Regions from separate parts of the Telluria mixta genome, predicted to be linked through region 1. Evidence: predicted binding sites of a transcription regulator. Region 1 holds the regulator's gene; each other region holds the start of a gene.
The links. Region 1 encodes sigma-54, which starts transcription at its own class of promoters, with help from an activator protein. Its sites were predicted from a motif close to TGGCANGNAANCTGCTTT; they were not measured.
Positions count from the first base shown of each region.

Region 1 (2,201 bases):
TTCCGCAAGCTGACGGTGGAAGAGAACATCCGCGCCGTGCTGGAATTGCAGCGCGAGAACGGCAAGCCGCTCACCAAGGCGCGCATCACCGAACGTCTCGACGAGCTGCTGGCCGAGCTGCAGATCGAGAAGCTGCGCGAGAGTCCGGCGCTGTCGCTGTCCGGTGGCGAACGCCGCCGTGTGGAGATCGCGCGCGCGCTCGCGACCAATCCGCGCTTCGTGCTGCTGGACGAACCGTTCGCCGGCGTGGATCCAATTGCCGTCATCGAGATCCAACGTATCGTGCGCTTCCTGAAGGAGCGCGGCATCGGCGTGCTGATCACGGACCACAATGTGCGCGAGACGCTGGGCATCTGCGACCGCGCCTACATCATCAACCAGGGGGCGGTGCTGGCATCCGGCCGACCCGACGACATCATCGCCAACGAATCGGTGCGCCGCGTCTACCTGGGCGAACACTTCCGAATGTAGTCATGAAACAGACGCTGCAACTCAAGACCTCACAGCACCTTGCACTGACGCCGCAACTGCAGCAGTCGATCCGCCTGCTGCAGCTGTCCACGCTCGAGCTCCACCAGGAAATCGAGCAGGTCCTGAGCGAGAATCCGCTGCTCGAACGGCTCGACGATCCGCTCGACCGCTCCGTGCGCCTGCTGGCGGACGGTGCCATAAATAACGCCACCATCGGCGCGCCGGCGTCATCGCAGGCGGGCGAGGCGCCCGCCGCCCAGGGCAACGGCGAAGAAGGCGGCAGTGCGCCCGCCGAGAGCGGCAATGGCGAAGGCGGTGACGCCGGCGGCGACAGCGGAGAAGGTGGCGGCGAAGGCGGCGAGGACTGGGGCGAATACGGCCGCAGCGGCAGCGGCGGCGGCGAGGAGGAGGACGGCCGCCCGCAGCTGGAGGCGAGCCCCGTCACCCTGCGCGAACATTTGATGGAACAGGTGCGCATGACGTGCTGCGCGGCGCGCGACTGCGCGCTCGTGGAGCTCGTCGTCGATGCGCTCGACGACAACGGCTATCTGGAAGAACCGCTGGAAGACATCCACGCGCGCCTGCCGGAAGAACTGGAAATCGAGTTCGAGGAATTGCGCACGGCGCTCGCTCTCGTGCAAAGCATGGACCCGCCCGGCGTGGGCGCGCGCAGCGCGGCCGAATGCCTGGCCCTGCAGATCCGCCGCATGCCCGGTGTGCCGATGGTCACGCGGCGCATGGCGCTCGTCATCGTCGAAAAATACCTGACGTGGTTCGCGCAGCGCGAATTCAACAAGCTGAAGAAGGCGCTCGATTGCGACGACGAAGACCTGCGCGAAGCCCAGGCCGTCATCCGCCAGTGCAATCCGCATCCGGGCGCGGCGTTCGCGTCGGACGTGTCGGACTTCGTGGTTCCCGACGTGATCGTGCGCCGCGCCAAGGATGGCTGGAGCGTGCAACTGAATCCGGAAGTGATGCCGCGCCTGCGCGTGAACAGCCTGTACGCCTCGCTGATGAAGCAGGGCAAATCGGAAACGCAGATGAACGCGCAGTTGCAGGAAGCCAAGTGGCTCATCAAGAACATGCGCCAGCGCTTCGACACGATCCTCCGTGTAGCTCAGGCAATTGTCGATCGCCAGCGCAACTTTTTTTCCCATGGCGCAGTCGCGATGCGGCCCCTTGTTTTACGTGAGATAGCTGATACACTAGGTCTACACGAGAGCACAATTTCTCGAGTCACAACTCAGAAATATATGCTGACCCCGCACGGCATGTTCGAGTTGAAGTATTTCTTCGGGAGTCACGTTGCCACCGAAGCGGGAGGCGAAGCATCGTCGACGGCAATACGGGCACTCATCGTTCAACTGACAGGAGCAGAAGACCCCAAGAACCCTTTATCCGACAGCAAGATCGCGGAGATGCTAGGGGAACAGGGAATGGTTATCGCGCGACGCACGGTTGCGAAGTACCGTGAGGCGCTGAAGATCCCACCCGTTAGTCTCCGCAAATCCCTGTAGCAAAGCTCTTGCAACACCACTGGCCCATTGCGCCGGATGCGCGCACTTGACGGCAGTGCATCTTCAAAGGAGTGTGTATGAATCTCACAATCAGCGGACATCATCTCGATGTAACTCCAGCCATCCGAGAATACGTACAGAACAAGCTCGAACGCATCACCCGTCATTTCGATCAAGTGATCGACTCCCACGTCATCCTCTGCATCGACAATC
Region 1 covers NZ_CP119520.1:1,507,887-1,510,087, reverse strand. The annotation lists gene lptB (LPS export ABC transporter ATP-binding protein) at 1-471, shown strand, start outside; gene P0M04_RS06625 (RNA polymerase factor sigma-54) at 474-1,988, shown strand; gene hpf (ribosome hibernation-promoting factor, HPF/YfiA family) at 2,066-2,201, shown strand, end outside.

Region 2 (2,201 bases), 2.3 Mb from region 1:
GCTTCGAGGCCGCGGGCCCGATCAGCATCCCGTAGCCGCCGGCGCCGTGGACTTCCTTGACGACCAGCCGGTCGAGGTGGTCCAGCGTGTAGGCGAGATCTTCCGGCCGCCGGCACTGCCAGGTCGGCACGTTGTGCAGCAGCGGTTCTTCCGACAGGTAGAAGCGGATCATGTCCGGCACGTACGGGTAGATGGACTTGTCGTCGGCGACGCCGGTGCCGATGGCGTTCGCCAGGGTGACGCGGCCGGCGCGGTACACGGAGAGGAGTCCCGGCACGCCCAGCGTGGAGTCGGCGCGGAAGGCCAGGGGATCGAGGTAATCGTCATCGAGGCGGCGGTAGATCACGTCCACCCGGCGCGGCCCGCGGATCGTGCGCATGTAGACGGCGTTGGCGTCCACGAACAGGTCCTTGCCCTCGACGAGCTCGACGCCCATCTGCTGCGCGAGGAAGGCGTGCTCGAAGTAGGCCGAGTTGTAGGTTCCCGGTGTCATGACGACGACGGTCGGGTCGAGCACCCCGGCCGGCGCGACGGAGCGCAGGTTCTCCAGCAGCATGTCGGGGTAGTGTTCGACGGGCGCGATGCGGTGGCGCGCGAACAGTTCCGGGAACAGGCGCATCATCATCTTGCGGTCTTCCAGCATGTACGACACGCCGGACGGCACGCGCAGGTTGTCTTCCAGGACGTAGAACTCGCCCTCGCCGGCGCGCACGATGTCGACGCCCGCGATGTGCGCATAGATGTCGGACGCGACGCTGATGCCCTGCATCTCCGGGCGGTACTGCGCGTTCTGGTAGATCTGCTGTGCCGGGATGATGCCGGCGCGGACGATGTCCTGGTCGTGGTAGATGTCGTGCACGAACATGTTCAGCGCCTTGATGCGCTGCGCGAGGCCCGCCTGCAGCTTCGCCCACTCGTGCGCCGGTATGATGCGCGGGATCGTGTCGAACGGGATCAGGCGCTCGGTGCCGGCGCCGTCGCCGTACACGGCGAACGTGATCCCGACGCGGCGGAACGTGAGGTCCGCCTCGGCGCGCTTGCGTTCGATCCGCTCGGGCGGCTGGTGCCTGAGCCAGTCGTCGAATGCGCGATAGTGTTCACGCACGGCACCCGCGCCGTCCGCCGTCATCTCGTTGAAAAAGTCTGTCATGGCCGCCTTCCGTGATGTCGACACAAAACTCGTATCAAGAAGCGTGCCAGCGGAATACGGCCCACGCTGCCCGATTCCGGTGCAGGCGGTCCAGCCTTGACATTGCCGGCCCGCACAGTAAGATCGCAGGATTCACCCAGCCGTACATACGATGACACCCGTCTACGCTTCGCCCCTCGTCCTGTTCGTCGCCTTCCCGGGCATGGGCCTGCTCGACCTCACCGGGCCGCAATCCGTATTCTGGTGCGCCGGCAAGCGGATGGCGGAGCGGGGCCTCGCGCCCTACGAGCGGCATACCGTCAGCGTGGACGGCGGTCTCGTGACGACGGCGGAAGGCGTCGCCCTCGACACGCTGCCGGCCGCGCAGTTCGCCGGACGCGCCATCGACACGATCCTCGTGCCCGGCGCGCCCGGGATTACCGCCGTGCTGGCGGACGTGGGCTCGACGGTCGACTGGGTCGCCGGCGCCGCGCCCCGCGCCCGCCGAGTCACGTCCGTGTGCACGGGCGCGTTCCTGCTGGCGCAGGCGGGCCTGCTGGACGGCCGCCGCGTGGCAACGCACTGGAACATGGCGGACGTGCTGGAACAACGGTTCCCGGCGCTGGACGTCGACCGCGAAGCGATCTTCGTACGCCAGGATCCCGTATGGACGTCGGCCGGCGTCACGGCCGGCATCGACCTCGCGCTGGCCCTCGTGGAAGCCGATTGCGGACGCGCGCTCGCGATGGACGTCGCGCGCGAACTGGTCGTGTTCATGAAGCGCGCCGGCGGCCAGGCGCAGCACAGCGAACTGCTGCGCGCGCAGACGCGCGACGACGCGGCATTCGACGCGCTGCACGGCTGGATCCTCGACAACCTGCACGACAGCGGCCTCACCGTGGAACGCCTGGCCGCACAGGCCCACATGAGCGCCCGCAACTTCGCCCGCGTGTACAAGGACAGGACGGGCAGCTCTCCAGGCAAGGCGCTGGAACAGTTCCGGATGGGCGCAGCCCGGCGCATGCTCGAACAGTCGGAAGCGAACCTCGCCCAGATCGCCCGCCAGTGCGGC
Region 2 covers NZ_CP119520.1:6,618,062-6,620,262, reverse strand. The annotation lists gene P0M04_RS29210 (circularly permuted type 2 ATP-grasp protein) at 1-1,150, opposite strand, end outside; gene P0M04_RS29205 (GlxA family transcriptional regulator) at 1,302-2,201, shown strand, end outside.
Region 2: the regulator sigma-54 is predicted to act here: its motif matches at 1,182-1,199, upstream of P0M04_RS29210 (circularly permuted type 2 ATP-grasp protein).

Region 3 (2,201 bases), 2.6 Mb from region 1:
CCGGGGCGATCGTTTGTGGAAATGGATACATGGATTTGCCTCGCAAAGTTTTGGGTTGAACGGGCCGCAGCTGGCGCCGCGACGCGATCTCACAGACTAAGGGCGCGAGGATGGCCACCTTTGATCTGGACTAATCGTGTCGGGCTTGTCAGCCTGAAGTAGCAAACGTTGGTCCGATCTTTGCATGGATTCAAGTTCCTGAACTCATGAGGGAGCCGCCATGTTTCTGCCAAACGATGTGATCCAGTATGCCCGCCCGCTACGCACGATCCGCATCCTGTGGATCGCCCCCGACCGGCTGCTCGCCTGCACCTTCGAGCTGGGCCTGCCGCACAGCCAGCCGCGCATGGTCGCGCCGCATGTGCTGGCCGACGACGTGCTCACCGGCCGTGCCCGCCTGCTGACCGACGATCCGTACGCCGCGCCCGCCCCGCCCACGCTGCTGCCCCAGAAATACCGCGACCTGCAGGCGAAGGCCTGGGACATCGTCGCCGGCCTGCACGCGCACGTGCCCGCGCTGTACCAGCCGCGCGAGCGCGCCGCGCTGGTGGCCGCATGCGCGGCCGCCCACGGCGTGTCGCGGCCGAGCGTGCTGCGCTACCTGCGCCGCTTCTGGGAGCGGGGCCAGACCATGGATGCGCTGCTCCCCGACTACGGCAATTCCGGCGCGCCGGGGAAGACGCGTGGGGCCAACGCGGGTATCAAGCGTGGCCGTCCCCGCAAATCGGGCGATCATCCCGGCCAGAATACGGATGCCGCGATGCGCGCAACGTTCCGCGCCGCCGTTGCGCGCTATACCGCCACGCATCCCGAGTTTTCGCGCCGCGCCGCCTACCGGCAAATGCTGCAGGACTATTACCGCGACCGGCCGCCCGCCGACCTGCCCAGCTTCGGCCAGTTCAGCTACTGGCTGGACAAGGACGGCGCGCCTGCCGCGGGACGGCGCCATGCCGTTGCGGTGCAGCAAACGATTCTGCCCTAGCCAATCCGGTGCGGGCCGGCCCAGCATGGTGCAGTGCGACAAAGCGGGCCGGCCGCGCCAGTTTCCCCATCTGCTGCGCATAAAGACAAAACAAAGTCTGTTCGTCGACAAATAAAGTGCGCGCGATGCGCCGTCCAGCTGGTCGGCCCTACTTGCCGCCGAAACGAACTTTATTTGGCGTCTCTGCCTTACCCCAACCTTACGTTCGCCAAATGCAGAAAACAACTTTATTTTCGACGTAGATTTTTTCTCTTTACCACCTCTCGCTGGCACGTCTATTGCTGAAACTCAAGTGAACGAAGAAGGTTCCAGCAATAACCAGAAGAGGTGCGGATGAAACGTTTGACACGGTCGCTGACGCGGCGCGAATTTCTTCACCGGGCGGCAATGGTTGGCGGTTCGGCCTTGCTGCTCAATACGATGAACGCCTGGGGCATGGGCATCGCGTCCCGGGTCAATGCCCCGCCGGCGCTGTCCGGCAGCGGCAGGGGCAAGAAGGTCCTCATCCTCGGCGCGGGCCTGGCCGGCATGACGGCGGCGTATGAACTGGGCAAGCTGGGCTACAAGGTCGAGGTGCTGGAAGCGCGCCCCTTCGCGGGCGGACGCTGCCAGACGGCACGCAAGGGCTTCACCTTGCAGGAACTGGGCGGCGAGGCGCAGGCCTGCCGTTTCGACGACGGCCTGTACATCAACCATGGCCCGTGGCGCATCCCGCTCGACCACCAGTCGACCCTGCATTACACGAAACAGTTCGACATCCCGCTCGAGGTCATGGTCAACGACAACGACCACGCCTGGGTCTACATGGAGGATGCCGGCCCGTTCTCGAAGCAGCGCCTGCGCCAGGAACAGATCAAGGCCGACATGCGCGGGCACGTGGCGGAGCTGCTGGCCAAGTCCGTGCAGGCCAACCGGCTCGACACGGCGCTCACGGCGGACGACCAGCACCTCCTGCTCGACTACCTGGCGCACGAAGGCGCCCTGTCCACGCAGGATCTCGTGTACCGGGGCCGCAACGGCGCGGGTTTCGCCGAGCAGCCCGGCGCGGGCCTCAGGCCGGGCAAGCTCGCCGATCCGCTGGGCTTTCGCGAGCTGCTCGAATCCAAGGTCGCCAAGGTCTACAGCGCCGTGCAGGAATTCCCGATGCACGCGACGATGTTCCAGCCGGTCGGCGGCATGGACCGCATCGCGCAGGGATTCGTGAAGCGCGTCGGCCGCC
Region 3 covers NZ_CP119520.1:4,093,307-4,095,507, reverse strand. The annotation lists gene P0M04_RS18270 (phasin family protein) at 1-31, opposite strand, end outside; gene P0M04_RS18265 (hypothetical protein) at 221-982, shown strand; gene P0M04_RS18260 (flavin monoamine oxidase family protein) at 1,316-2,201, shown strand, end outside.
Region 3: the regulator sigma-54 is predicted to act here: its motif matches at 1,250-1,267, upstream of P0M04_RS18260 (flavin monoamine oxidase family protein).

Region 4 (2,201 bases), 300 kb from region 1:
AGGTGGGCGTCCCACGTTGACCCGGATCAAATAAGGGTATAATTCTGGCCACATTGCCGGCTTAGCTCATCAGGTAGAGCAGTTGATTTGTAATCATCAGGTGGCGGGTTCGAGTCCTGCAGCCGGCACCAAGATTCAGCAGTAAAAACAAAGGGTTACGCGCTCACGCACGTAACCCTTTTGTATTTGGGCGCACAGGAAAGCTTACGAACGTCTGCGGCGCACCAGCCCGAGCATACCGATGCCCAGCAGCGCCAGCGACGCCGGTTCCGGCACGCCCGCCGCCGGCGTCGCGGCAGCGGTGTCGACGTTCAGGATATCGAATGCCCAATGCGCATCGCGCTTGTCGCCGGCCGCGTCGACGAAGCCATTGCGGAAGTTCTGGGCGGCCACGCCGTCGCGCGCGAAGCCCTCGGCGAGATTCGATCCGACGGCGAAGTTGTCGAACTGCTGGACCGTCACCGTGTAGGTCCCCGCCGCCAACTCGGTCGTGTAGTTGACGTCATAGCAGCGGCCCGTCATGACATCGGCTGCCACGTCACCGCACATGGCATCGTCCTGCTCATGGAGTTTGGCGCCCGTACCGTCGAACAGCGACAGGATCGGGTCGAAGCCGCCGCGGGCGATCGTGTCGCCGAGCGCATTCACGCCACCGGCATACGACCAGCTGCGCAGGTTCACGGTCGACGTGCCGCTCACCGTGAACGTGAAGCGCTGCACGTCGTTGTCGTGATTGAACGCGCCCGTGAAGGACAGGCCGGCAGCCTGTGCGCCAGTCGTAAAAACAGCCAAGGCCAGCATGCCGGCGACGGTTTTCAATGTCATTCTTATTCCCTAGGGTTATTAAGCACTAGGAAACCAAAGCAGCAAAACTTGTGCCATTACAAGATGCAATTGATTTACATAGAGAATTTGCTTTATGCGCCACGAATGTAAAATTATTCGACATCATTGCGCTCCACCGTACAACAGTCGACATCATCACGCCGGTCGAACGTAAACCGCACGGGCAGGAACGTCTCGATCACCTGTGCATTGGTACGCGCATGCATCGACACCTCGTCCAGCGTGAACCCGCCACCGCCGGCCAGTGCAAGCGGCAACATCATCTGGTCGGCCAGGTATTCGGCAAATGTCGCCTGCGACATGAGGTACTGGCGCGCGCGCTGCACCACCTGGCGCGCCACCTGTTCGGAGGTGACGGACTTTTCGCCGAACGCCGTGAACACTTCCGTCGCGTGTTCGTAGTCGAGGGTCAGCATCAAGGCATTGCCGGGCCCCTGGTCGGCCGGCAGCCCGCGTACCAGCAACTGGCCGTCTCCCCAGTTCATGGCCGTGCCGACGCATTCCAGTTCGCGCTGCGCGACCCGTCCCGGAATGCCGGCCACGAACGCCTCGGCGTACGCGGCCCGGCGTTCGCCGCGCGTCATCCACGTGCGCGGCCGCAGCTCGGCGCAGGGTTCGACGCGTGCCAGGACGACGCCGCCGCCGGCAGGATAAAAGCCGAAACGCTCCAGCTGGATGTCGATGCGGGCGCCCATCTCGGCCACGCGCGGGCACCAGGCGCTGCAGGAATTGCACGGGCGGCGCCATCGGGTTGTGCGTGCCGCCCGCGAGCCGCAAGGTCGACGGTTTGTCCGCCTTCAGCAGGGCCGGCAGCACGGTCTGCAGCACCAGCGTGCAGCTGCCGGCCGTGCCGATGGCGAATTCGTAGTCGCCGCCGCGGACCGGCCCCGGCACGAACGTCAGGTCCTGGCTGCCGAGCGCCGCGCCCGTCGCCTCGCCGCCGCACACTTGCATGGCCGCCTGCACGGCCACGAGGTGCTGGCGCATCAGGCCGGGCTTGGCGCGGTTGGCGCGGATGTTCCGGATGCGGAATGGCCGCCCCGTGATCATGGCAAGCGTCAGCGCGCTGCGCAGGATCTGCCCGCCGCCCTCGCCCACGGCGCCATCCAGTTCGATCATGTCATGTCCTTTCATCCCCTCACTTCATCCCTTAACGCAGACGACCTGCTTCAGGACGTGCACAACCTCCACGAGGTCGCTCTGTGCCTGCATCACGGCGTCGATGTCCTTGTAGGCCATCGGGATCTCGTCGATCACGTCGGCATCCTTGCGGCATTCGACGCCCTCGGTGGCGCGCACCTGGTCGTCGACCGAGAAACGGCGCTTCGCCTCGGTGCGGCTCATGGTACGGCCGG
Region 4 covers NZ_CP119520.1:1,810,830-1,813,030, forward strand. The annotation lists gene P0M04_RS08005 (ClpXP protease specificity-enhancing factor) at 1-34, shown strand, start outside; tRNA gene P0M04_RS08010 (tRNA-Thr) at 56-131, shown strand; gene P0M04_RS08015 (DVUA0089 family protein) at 205-825, opposite strand; partial or broken gene rtcA (RNA 3'-terminal phosphate cyclase) at 939-1,965, opposite strand; gene P0M04_RS08025 (RtcB family protein) at 1,990-2,201, opposite strand, start outside.
Region 4: the regulator sigma-54 is predicted to act here: its motif matches at 864-881, upstream of P0M04_RS08015 (DVUA0089 family protein).